Linked DNA regions of Methanococcus voltae PS. The protein of the gene in region 1 binds, or shares a complex with, the protein of each later gene. Links are inferred from orthologs where the notes say so. Each region holds a gene or a part of one and is shown on either strand. Other genes may lie near its edges.

Evidence for each region. The genes of interacting proteins can lie anywhere in the genome.
Region 2: the proteins of M2325_RS04800 (region 1) and M2325_RS00245 are in contact, whole or in part, in a crystal structure (PDB 3CW2), measured with the Saccharolobus solfataricus proteins. The link is inferred for Methanococcus voltae PS from one-to-one orthologs. Residues at the interface, in WP_009988771.1 of Saccharolobus solfataricus: Asp222, Lys225, Pro226, Gly227, Thr228, Gln229, Phe230, Asn231, Leu233, Lys234, Gly235, Leu259, Phe273, Thr274, Lys275, Tyr300, Leu301, Asp302, Pro303, Ser304, Leu305, Lys307; in WP_009989173.1 of Saccharolobus solfataricus: Val185, Arg186, Thr187, Asn188, Glu189, Pro190, Leu191, Gly192, Val193, Glu194, Ile196, Lys197, Ile200, Ser201, Leu204, Ile217, Lys218, Ile219, Tyr220, Thr221, Ile222, Gly223, Ala224, Pro225, Tyr227.

Annotation. Positions count from the first base shown.
Region 1 is NZ_JANUCQ010000002.1:344,397-351,158, reverse strand. Bases 3,498-6,483 are described here. They hold M2325_RS04800 (translation initiation factor IF-2 subunit gamma), read left to right. Parts: upstream 3,498-4,368; coding sequence 4,369-5,598; downstream 5,599-6,483. Other genes in these bases: M2325_RS04795 (NOL1/NOP2/sun family putative RNA methylase), read right to left, coding at 5,781-6,483; truD (tRNA pseudouridine(13) synthase TruD), read right to left, coding at 3,498-4,030. Also shown: M2325_RS04820 (phosphoadenosine phosphosulfate reductase domain-containing protein), read left to right, coding at 117-1,181; nadC (carboxylating nicotinate-nucleotide diphosphorylase), read right to left, coding at 1,227-2,105; M2325_RS04810 (hypothetical protein), read left to right, coding at 2,293-2,505; more of truD, read right to left, coding at 2,582-3,497; more of M2325_RS04795, read right to left, coding at 6,484-6,755. UniProt on the Methanocaldococcus jannaschii protein: eIF-2 functions in the early steps of protein synthesis by forming a ternary complex with GTP and initiator tRNA.
Region 2 is NZ_JANUCQ010000001.1:49,524-55,197, reverse strand. Bases 2,844-5,674 are described here. They hold M2325_RS00245 (translation initiation factor IF-2 subunit alpha), read left to right. Parts: upstream 2,844-3,778; coding sequence 3,779-4,570; downstream 4,571-5,674. Other genes in these bases: arfB (2-amino-5-formylamino-6-ribosylaminopyrimidin-4(3H)-one 5'-monophosphate deformylase), read left to right, coding at 5,032-5,674; M2325_RS00240 (nucleolar RNA-binding Nop10p family protein), read left to right, coding at 4,612-4,779; M2325_RS00250 (30S ribosomal protein S27e), read left to right, coding at 3,274-3,459; M2325_RS00255 (50S ribosomal protein L44e), read left to right, coding at 2,932-3,213; M2325_RS00260 (DNA replication complex GINS family protein), read left to right, coding at 2,844-2,954. Outside these bases: M2325_RS00270 (selenium metabolism-associated LysR family transcriptional regulator), read left to right, coding at 64-954; M2325_RS00265 (DNA polymerase sliding clamp), read left to right, coding at 1,261-2,073; more of M2325_RS00260, read left to right, coding at 2,181-2,843. UniProt on the Methanocaldococcus jannaschii protein: eIF-2 functions in the early steps of protein synthesis by forming a ternary complex with GTP and initiator tRNA.

The sequences.
Region 1 (6,762 bases):
GTATTAATATAATGAAATTCTATGATTTAGACCATATATAAAATTACAATTATCGATTAAACTTATTAAAATTATTAAATTATTAAGTTATTAAAATTATTAAATACGTGATTATAATGGAAAATACTGCAAAACCCCTAAAATATGAAAATAACACTAAAAACTTAAAATTCACACAATGGACTATCGAAAAACGAAATTTACACGATTTAAACGAATTAAAATCAAATATTATAAAAAATTTAGAAAATAGTGATTTATTGGATAAAAAAGCTCTTTTAATGTTAAGCGGGGGCAAAGATAGTGCCACTGCACTTGCATTATGTAAAGAATTAAATATAAACGTTGAATTATGTATTCATTACGTCCACAACTGGAGCTGGGATATTTCAAAAAACGAAGCCGAAAAGTTGGCTAAAAAATATGAAGTCCCGATTATATTCCCCGATATAACCGAAAAGCTCTCTAAAAAAATTCGCGGTGCAAAAGGTAAAAGTATCTGTAGAATATGTAAAGACATAATGAAAATTAGAGCTGTAGAATATGCACACGAAAATGGATTTGATATCATAATAACTGGTGATACCGCCTTGGAAAAAATCTCGGGGCCAATTTTAGATGATTTAAGGGAAAAAAACCCAAATTCTGAAGATAAAGAATTTTATCATAAAATGGAACTTTCAAAAATCCCAAGACGTTATGATACTTATTTTTTGAGACCTCTCTTAAGATTAAGCCAAAATGATGTTATGGCAATTCACGAGCATTACAATATAAACGTACAACGTGTTCACGAAGTAGGGGATAAAATCGGTCATTGGAGAGAAGGTTGCTGTTTGAAATATTGCGACCCTGAAGAAAAAATATCAACAGATTTATTTAATGAAGTTTTCGAATTGAATAAATATCTTACAGAAGTTGCAAGGGAAAATAACATACGAGCTTCTGTATTATTGCCTTCAAAAGATATATTAGTTTTACCAAAGACAAAAGGTAATGTAAAAATAGTTTTAGATGCAATAAATGGTTTTTATGTATCAAGACGTATATCAACGAATGAAACTTGCGTATGTTCTAAAAATGGCGATGAAAATGAAAATAAAAGTAAAAGTAAAGACGAGAATAAAAATGAAACATTAACTTTAGATAATTTTAGTTATTCAAGATGGCAAGGTTGGTAATGAAAATAAAAGAAATAAAAAAAGAATATTATTTTTAAATTTTTTCTAAATTTTTTCTAAATCCAAGCCCATATCCACAGATTTTGCAGAATGTATCAAACAACCCATGGAAATAACATCAACAGGGTGTTTTGCATAGCTTAAAACATTTTTTTCCGTAATTCCGCCACTTAATTCTATAATAGGTTTGAAATTGTATAATTTATTACAATCTTCAACAATACGTAGGGCTTCTTCAATTTTTAAGTCGTTATAATTATCGAGCATAATTATATCGGGATGATAGTTTATAACTTCTCGAAGTTGAGTGTTATTATCAACTTCTACCTCAATTTTTTTACTAAAACTAACTTTTTTAACCCTTTTCATACATTCGGCAATACCTAAAGCTTCAATATGGTTATCTTTAATCATAATCATGTCATCAAGTCTATATCTGTGCGTATCTCCGCCCCCTACCTTAACAGCGTATTTTTCAACTATCGATAAAAGTGGTAGAGTTTTTCGGGTGCAAGCAATTCTAACATTTGGATTGATTTTTTTAACAATTGAAACGATTTGATGAGTTTTTGTTGCAATTCCCGATAAATGCATCATAAAATTTAAAATCGTCCTTTCAAATGTAATTATTTTTTGAGCGTTACCGCTAATTTCCAATATTTTAATTCTTTTTCCAGATTTTCCAGATTTATTTGAAAAATCAATATAATCTCCTTCATCATATAATTTTTTACAAGAAATACCATTTTTTTCCAAAAATTCAACTACAAAATCCATTCCACAAATTTTGGTATTTTCCTTAACAACTACAAAAGCTTTACAGTTTAAATCTTTTGGTATCAACGTTTCAACGGTTAAATCGCCAAAACCAACGTCGTAAGTTAATGATTTTTCCAATATTTCAATCGCGTGTTTTTTTATCATAATATCACGTTTATCATAATTTTAAGTTTCCTGGTTATTTCTTTATTGCATCATTTATTTAAATTATTTGACCTATTCTCTTACAATTTATTGTACAGTATGGATTAATTAGGGTAAAAAATTATATATATCGGGTATTTTAAATTATTTTATTATTAGCTATATTATTAACCTTGAGGGGCATATTATGAAAAATAAACTTTATTTAATTCTTTCTTTATCTTGTATGTTAATGTTATCTGGATGTATTGGTGTAACAGTGTGTTCTGACGAAGTGCTAAATGAAGATATTACAACAGATAGTGATTATAAAGATATTTCAAAAAATAATGGTAACAATTTAAAATCTAACGTTAGGACAACTAATGGCCAATTTAAAATAGCATGGATAAACTATTAAGTTAATGAAATAAAAAATATAAAGAATATAAAAAATATAAAGAATATAAAGAATATAACTGGTAAATTCTCTTAAATTAGGATAATTTACCCGTAAATTCCCTAGTTACAATTGTAGCATAATTTCCTTTTTCTAATTCAAAAGATAATTTCAAAATTGGATTATCATTTGAATTTTCAACATTTTCTTCATTTTCATATATTTTTTTAATTTTAAAGTTATAAACTGGAGTAATCATTTTACGTCTAAATCCTGAGAAATTACCGTAATCTTCAATTCTAAACTTCTTAAAGTCGATATTGTACTTTTCAAATACTTCTTTCTCAATTTCTCCAGCTATGCCTCCGGAGTATTCTGTTTTATACCCACAAAGTGGTGCAGTAGGTATTCCATCTTCTAATACGTCCCCTTCAAGAGTTTTATATCCGTAATCATATCTTTTATTCAATATTTCATTAAATAAATAAGATTGATAAGCGTTTACAAATAAACTTCTAAGCTGTGGGGCAAATGCGTAAAAAGCTTTCTTATAGTCTTTATACTTTAAATACTGCTGTATAAGTCTTTTCTCGTACTCACTTTCCCTAGGGAATAATTTTAAAGCTAATTTGAAATCGCCATTTTCAACAGCTTCTCTTGCATCTTTTTTAAGCCCTTTTTCATGTATTGGGGTACCACAGTATATATAAAAAGCCGTTTCAAAGTCTCTTTCATAAATATGTTTACCTACAAGATGAGTAATTGGTCTATATAGCCCGAAACGTTGAATTCCAAAATAATTGAGCACATAATCTAACTTTGTATCCTCAATAGGGTTATTTTCACATTCATTCTCGTTTTCTTCAAAATCTCTAATTTTTATTGTAAATTTATTACCCCATAAGTTACCCATTCTCAACTTTTTATTTGACTTACAGACATCTTTTACTATAAATTGACCCCCTCTTTTTTTTACGAGTCCATTTTTACCAACTGCTTCCAAAACCTCTGGTTTAATCCCAAAACAACCCATTCTTTGGGTCGTTAAAGCGTATTTATCCTTGGTACCTGCAAAACCAAAATTTTTTCTTTTAGTTTTAGTAAGTCTTGCTAAGTCCTTTATCACATCAATGGTGTTATAATTAAGTTTTTCAACTGTAAAATGCAAAAAAGACCCATTCCAACGCTCTACGTCTTTGAATTCTTCAGGAATATTTAAATTATCTTCTTTATTTTCATTATTTTTATTATTTTCATTAGTTTCACTAATTTCTTTATTTTTTAAGCTTTTCCCAGCTTCTAAAACCAAGTCTTTTTCTAAAATTTCCTCAACAATAAAATCTTCGGGATTTTCTTTTACTAGCCCATCATTTCGCCTAAAATCTGTAATAAAATGTTCAATGTTTATTTTTAAATCGGTTAAGTCATTTGTAACTTTTTTATTTCTAAACTTTCGCCTAAAATTATTTCTAAATTTAGAGATATTTTCATTACTTTCTCTTTTTCTTTCTTCCATAACATATTCAAATTTTTTATAAGTTTCCATGTGTTTCCAATCTCCGTGTATAATTATAATGTATTAAATTACTAATTTTCGTCAATGTATTTTAATTTTACAAACCTATATAAACTATAAATAACTATCTTCTTTTAATCTAACTATTATTATTTAGGTGTACGCCGATAATTTTTAGTATGCTATTTAGTATATTGTTTAGTATATTAGTACTTGTACATAAATTTATAATTATTTTATGAGACATATAAATATATTATTTTATTTTCAAATGTACGTTAGAATTTGCATAAATTGCATAAAGCCAATTTAAGATTTAATTAAGAATCAAATTAAGAATAATAAATTACACGTTACGGAGGGAAACAGTGACAGGAACGAAACAATCAGAAGTAAATATTGGAATGGTTGGACACGTAGACCACGGTAAAACAAGTTTAACAAGAAAATTAACCGGTGTTTGGACAGATACTCACAGTGAAGAATTGAAAAGGGGTATTTCAATTAGATTGGGTTACGCAGATTGCGAGATTAAAAAATGTCCAGAATGTGAGGGCGCTGAATCTTACACCATCACAAACAAATGTGAATGCGGTGGAAAACCAGAAGTTTTAAGAAAAATCTCCTTTGTAGATGCACCAGGACACGAAACACTTATGGCAACTATGTTATCAGGAGCTTCTTTAATGGATGGCGCTATTTTAGTTATCGCAGCAAGTGAAACATGCCCACAACCGCAAACAAAAGAGCACTTAATGGCTTTAGACGCTTTAGGTGTTAAAAACATTTTAATCGTCCAAAACAAAATCGATTTAGTTTCACGTGAAAAAGCAGTCGAAAACTACGAAGAAATAAAAGAATTCGTAAAAGGTACTGTAGCAGAAGACGCACCTATAATTCCAGTTTCTGCACACCATGGTGCTAACTTAGACGTTTTATTAAGTGCAATCCAGGAGTACATCCCAACACCTGAAAGAGACGATACTTTAGATGTAAGAATGCACGTTGCAAGAAGTTTTGACGTAAATAAACCAGGTTCCCCTATTAAAAACTTAAAAGGTGGAGTTATCGGTGGAAGTATCATCCAAGGTCTCTTAAAAACAGGTGCAGACATTGAAATAAGACCTGGTATAAAAGTTGTAGAAGGAAACAAAACTTACTGGAAGCCAATTGTAACAAAAATAACTTCATTAGGTGCAGGCTCTGCAAAAGTAAAAGAAGCACAACCTGGTGGTTTAATTGGTGTAGGTACTGAATTAGACCCTTCATTAACAAAATCAGATGCTTTAAACGGTAGTATTGCAGGAAAACCTGGAACTTTACCTCCAACTTTAGAGCAAATGACAATAAAACCTCAGTTACTCGAAAGAGTTGTAGGTTCACAAGACGAATTGACAATCGAACCATTAAAAACAAATGAAGTTTTAATGTTAAACGTTGGAACATCAACAACCGTTGGAATAACTGCTTCAGCAAGACCTGACGAAGTAGATATTAAATTAAAATTGCCAATCTGTGCAGATAAGAATGACAGAGTAGCAATTAGCAGAAAAATAGGTTCAAGATGGAGATTAATCGGTTACGGACTTATAATCTAAAAATTATAATTTAAACTTATAATTTAAACTTATAATCTAAGACTATAATCTAAAAATAGAATATTTAATAAAATATTAAATTCAATTTATTATTTTAAACTTTATTTAATCTTATTTTTAAAATTTAAGAATGTAAAATAGTGTATATAAAATAGTGTATTTAATATACTAATGTAGTATACTTACAATTTCTTAAGTTTCGCAATATAGAACGGTTCATTTGGCGGTAAAATCTTAAGTGTACCCTTAATTATTGCATCTTCAATATTTAGTCCCTTGTAGTCATTTTTATCTAATTTTACAAGTTCTACGTCATTTCTAAGGTTTACTATATGGCTAATAACTTCTTCATCTTCCTCAATTTCTGGCGAACATGTACTGTATACTAATTCACCACCTGATTTTAATAAATCAATAGCTGTATGTATGAGTTCTTTTTGACGATTGGAGCAAAATAAAATGTCACTTCTATTTTTAATCCGGCTACTATCCTTATAAGCATTACCTGTACACGGTGCATCCAATAGTATTTTATCAAATAATCCTAATTCTTCAGGTTTTAAGTTAACAGAATCCGTATTCATTGTTACAACGTTTTTGAGTCCCATACGGTTAATATTTGATGTAAGACTTCTAACCCTATTTTTATTTACCTCAACAGCGAAAACCATGCCTTCATTATTCATTAATTGTGCGATATGTGTAGTTTTGCCACCTGGTGCAGCACACATGTCCAATATACGTTCGCCTTTTTGAGGATTCAAGGCAATAACTGGTACCATTGAAGAAATACTCTGCATAAAGTAATATCCGTAAAGATATTCTGGAGTAGCACCAACTGAAAAAGGACTGCTAATCACTTTAAAGGCATAATCCAAGAAAGTATCTTCCAAAACGATTTTTTTATTTTCAAGCCTTTTTTTCAATTCTTCGGGCGTAATTTGTAATGTATTGACCCTTATATACTTATAATTTTGAAAATCAACCGTATTATTGTCTTCGTCATTTTTTTTATCCAATTCATCATTGGAATCGTTTTTCAAATTATTATTAGATTTTGATAAATCCAATTCTATTTTATCTTCTTTTCTAATTTTATCCTTCATCTGTCTCATTTTTTTAATGTCTCTTAATGAAGAAGTAAGTTTAAGTCCCATAATGTCA
Region 2 (5,674 bases), on another replicon or contig:
TAAAAGACATATTAAAATCATTTAATTAAAATAATAATGATGGCGAATAGCGATAGTGATATTATGGACCCAAAAATAAGTTACTTTCAAACTTTTCTACATGCTGCAAAAACTAAAAGCTTCTCAAAAGCCGCTAAAAGATTAGGCGTTACGCAAGGTACCGTTAGTAATCATATATCCGTGCTTGAAAAGTTTTTTGATGCGCAATTATTTTTAAGAACTCCCGAAGGGGTTGATTTAACCGTTGAAGGAACTATATTATTAGAAAATGCGGAAAAAGTTTTAGAATTCATTAATAACTCAAAACAGCAAATGAAAATGTTACATGAAAACCCTGAAGGTATTATTAGGATTGCTGCAAGTACCACACCAGGTGAATACTTAATACCAAGTATTATAAAAGAGTATAAAAAAGAATACAAAGACGTTAACTTTGAAATTCAAATTACAGACTCAGAAAAATGTTTCAAATTGCTCGAGGAAAGAAACGTTGATATTATCGCAGTTGGAAACATATATGATAAGAATTACGATAACATCGTTATAGGAAAAGATAGGTTAGTTTTAGTAGTGCCTAATGACCATTCCTTAGCTAAAAAACCAATCGCAAAATTATCCGATGTATTAAAAGAAGATTACGTCGATAGGGAAGTTGGTTCAGGAACTCGTGAAATACTAATAGATGCATTGAATAAAAAAGGATATTCAATGATGGATTTACATACAGTTATGAGTTTAGGAAGTACGTCATCTATTATCACGGCTGTTTCCGAAGGTTACGGAGTAAGTATTATTTCAGAAATTCCTGCGAAAAAATCAGCAGAAGCTGGCTTTTTAAAAATAGTTCCAATAGAAGACTTAGACCTTACAAGATACTTGTACTTAGTTAGAGGTAAAAGACCTAAAAACCCTAGTGCTATAAAATCATTCTGGGATTTTGTAAAAGGAGATTAAATTAAATAAAATAGTCAAATTAATTAATCATACACGTTATAAATTAGAATAAAAATGCAATAACTCTAATTTATGCTATTTATTTTTTTTAATATGTATTTGATATTTTTAATAGAGTATTTAAATTAAAAACAAAACATTAGATACATATAGTTATTTACATATAGTTAGTAAAATATAATAAAAAATGTTTAAAATTAATTATGTTTAAAATTAAATTGATATTAAATTGATATTAAATTTATTAATTAAATCTAACTTCTAAATATTTTTAGAGATATTATTTAAAAAAATAGTGGTGAGCAAATGTTTAAAGCAGTTTGTGATGCAAAAGACTTCAAAAAAATAATCAATGCTACAAGTAACTTAGTAGATGAAATATGTTTCGAAGTAGATGAAGAAGGAATTAAGGCAAGTGCTATGGACCCTTCACACGTGGCTTTAGTCAGTTTAAACATTCCTAAAACCGTATTTTCAGAGTACATTAGTGGAATACACGATTTAGGTATAGACTTAGAGGCCTTAAAAAAGATAATGGCAAGGTCTAAAAGTAATGATACAATAATTATGGAATATGATGAAGAAAAAAATAAATTGCTTACTACGTTTAAAAACAATGTTACAAGAAACTTCTCAATGGCGTTGTACGACATTTCATCAAATAATTTAAAAGTTCCAGACATAGAGTACCCAAACAAAGTATCTATCAAAGCAGGTGCATTTGTAGAAGCTTTAAAGGACTCAGAATTGGTAAACGACCATATTATCTTAAGCGTTAATTCAAGTGATAATCAATTTGTAATATCTTCAAAAGGAGATTTAAACTACAGCGAAACAATATTCTCACTTTCAAAATCGGAAACAGAAGTTGTAAGTTCAGAAGAGAATGAAGGAGCTGTGGAAAGCGAAGAAGTTATAAACAATGTAATGGTTGAATATAAAGTATTGGAAAACTCAAAGAGTACTTTCAATCTTGCATACTTAAAAGATATAACAAAGTCTACTGCATCAGAAGATATTTTAGACATATACTTAGGCGAAGATATGCCTGTTAAAGTAGAATATAATATTGGTGGCGCTAAATTAGTATTTTTACTTGCACCAAGAATTGAATCTTAATTGAAGTTATATTAATTAAATACTTCAATTAAAACTTTAGTATCTAATTAGGAATAATAGTATGAGTAAGAATTTAGTAATAAATAATAACTAAAATAAGTGAAAATATGTATAATAAAGCTAAAAATGCTTTTTTTGATGAAATAGCATCTCCAAAATTGCTTAAAATATCAGAAAGTCTTTATTCAGATATTAAACAATATGTGGAAAGCATTTCTAAAAAAGATAATATCAACGATTTAGATGTAAAAAAAATCAATCGTGTAAAATACTATTCGTCTTCGTTATTAAAGGTAAGATTATATAAAATTATTATTTTAAATGAAAACCCTGAATTATTAATTGAAGATGAAAAGGAAATTTATAAGATTATTAACAATCTTATAGATACCACTTTATGTAGTGACAACTCTGATTTTTTAACCAACTTTGAAAATATTATAGATGCTTCTGTTAAAAATTATGACCCAAATAGTGCAAAAAGTATGCAAATTAAGGTCAAAAATACCGCATTGCAAGATGATAGTGTATCAAATGGTTCTAACGAGTTATCCAGAAATTTAAAAGAAAATTTAGAAAAATTAACTGAAAATTTTGAAAAAAATGAACTTAAAAAGGATTATTCTTCAAATTTAGACTCTGATTTTCAAGATAATGTTTTTAAAAATATAGATGATGAAATACCAAAAGTTATAAATACTGAAAGAGATATTCATATTGTAAGAGTCAATCACAAGTTTCCATATTTTACAGATGGAAATTGTGTTTATGGTTTAAATAAAAATGATTTAATTTCTTTAGATGGGAGATTTTCAAAAATTTTAGAGAAACACAAAATAGTGGAACAGGTGACTATTTATGAAAATGAAAAAGAAAATTAAAAGATATTGTCCATACTGTAAAAAACACACCGTTCATACAGTAGAAAGAGCTAAAAAGAGAAAAGCAAGTGAATTGAGAAGAGGTCAAAGGTTATTCAGAAGAGTAACTGCAGGTTACGGGGGTTACCCAAGACCATTACCTGGTGGAGCAAAACCAATTAAAAAATTGGATTTAAGATACAAATGTGCAGAATGTGGAAAAATGCACACAAGAAGCAACGGTGGATTCAGAGCTAGAATGTTTGAATTAGTTGAATAAGTAAATTCAACATATTTCTACATTTAATTTTTAATAGATAGTGAAATAAAGGTGAGAAACATGGAATTAATACCAAGACCAAAAAGCAGATTTTTAAAAGTACAATGTACAGATTGCAACAACCAACAAGTTTTATTTGGTTGCCCATCAACAGTTGTTAAATGTACAGCATGCGGTAAAACAATTGCAGAACCTAAAGCTTCAAAAGGTTCAATAAAAGCTAAAATACTCGAAGTATTACAATAAATTATACGTTCGTATAATATTTGTAATCATAAAACTCTTCTTTTTTAATCATTAAAATTTAACATTGTTTTATAATCATTTATTCTATTATGAAAATTATTGTATAACTTTATATATTATACATTAATATTATATTGATATAGTATAATTTTAATTTTGTAATTTGTAATCAATTGTTAAATTTATATTATTACTTATTTATTTCGGAAAATACATATCATAAAATAATAAGTTAAAAATAGAAAAGAAAAAGAAAAAAGAAAAAGAAAAGTAGCTTAACTTTTTTTAGAATATATTATAAAATTTAAGGTGTAATATCATGAAATCTAATTTTCCAGAAGAAGGCGATATTGTAATAGGAAATGTAAGTGACGTTAAATCATTTGGTGCATTTGTTGAATTATTAGAATACCCTAAAAAAGAGGGTATGGTACACATCTCTGAAGTTTCATCAGGTTGGATTAAAAACATAAGAGATCACATTAAAAAAGGACAAAGAGTCGTTGCAAAGGTTGTAAGAGTAAATCCTAATAAAAATCAGATTGATTTATCATTAAAAAGAGTTACAGACCAGCAGAAAAGAGCAAAAGTTCAAGAATGGAAAAGATTCCAAAGAGCTGAAAAATTATTACAATTTGCATCAGAAAAACTTGGTAAATCTTTAGAAGATGCTTGGAAAGAAGTAGGATACACAATTGAAGAAGAATTCGGAGAATTATATGTTGCGTTTGAATCCTTAGTTATTGAAGGAGAAGAAGCTTTTGAAGATATGGATATCTCAAAAGAGTGGACAGAAGAATTATATAAGATTGCAAAAGAGAACATCGAACTCTCAAATGTTAAAGTAGATGGTATGTTATCACTTTCAACTACAGAACCAGATGGAATAAAAGTAATTAAAAAAGTAATTAAAAAAGCAATAAAAGCTAATCCTTACGAAGATGTTCAAGTTGACGTTTCCTACATTGGGGCTCCAAAATATAGAATCGAAGTAATTGCGCCAGATTATAAAAGCGGTGAAGAAGTCTTAAGAAGTGTAGCTAATGAAGCTATGAACGATATTGTTAAATATGCTGACGGAAAAGGCGACTTTATAAGAATTGAAGAATAATTATGTATATAATTACGTAATATACTCACAAAGGTGAGATGATGCAATTAAAAAAATGCACACTATGTGGAGAATATACTATGCAAAATGTCTGCAAGTGCGGTGGTAAAGCAATAACAGTTAAACCGCCTAGATATTCGCCATTGGATAAATACGGAACATATAGAAGAGCTTTAAAATTTAAAGATAGAGCCAACTTAAACGAATAATAAAGTAATAAAAATAAAATTAACAAAATAATCAAATATTTTATTACAATCCAATTTCCTATTTTTTAGAATTATATATTTTTTAACTTAGTTCAGATGCTTTGATAAAATCAAATAACTAATGTTAAATAAGTTAACTACCAAAATAATTAAAAATTCAATTGAACATTAAAAATTGAAACTTTTGATTTTAAATCGTTATAACTTTAAATTTATGATATACTTTAAACTTTTGTAATATTTTGTGATATAATGAGTGATATATTTGAATTAAGATTAAATTCTGGAAAATTACTTGAAGAAAACAAAAAAGTTCATGAAATAGGCGTTATTGCAATGGGTTCGTATCTAGAAAATCATGGTTCGGCATTGCCAATCGATACAGATATTAAAATAGCGTCTTACGTGGCTTTTAATGTTGCATTGAAAACGGGTGTAAAATTTTTAGGAACCGTTTGTACATCTACAGAGTATGATTATGTTAAACATGGCATACATAACTCCTTAGAAGATATAATTTCTGAATTGGAAGATATAATCATCAAATATTCAAAAATAGGAATAAATAAATTGTTAATAATTAATTGCCACGGCGGTAATTCAGACATTTCCAAAAAAATAGATTTTTTAAAGGATAATATCAAAAAAAGACTTGAAAATAGTTACAGTAAAGAATTAGATATGGATTCAGATGTAGATGTAGATTTAGAATACCTTAAAAAAATAAAACATAATTTTAAAGATTATGGAAATATTGAAAAATTAAAAATTGATGTAAAGTCCTTTGGATATATTCACGCATATAGTGAAGAATTATCGATTGGAAAGTATATCGGAATCTATGAAGAGAAAAAAATGAATAAACATAACCCTTTGAACTATGAAGAAATAGGAA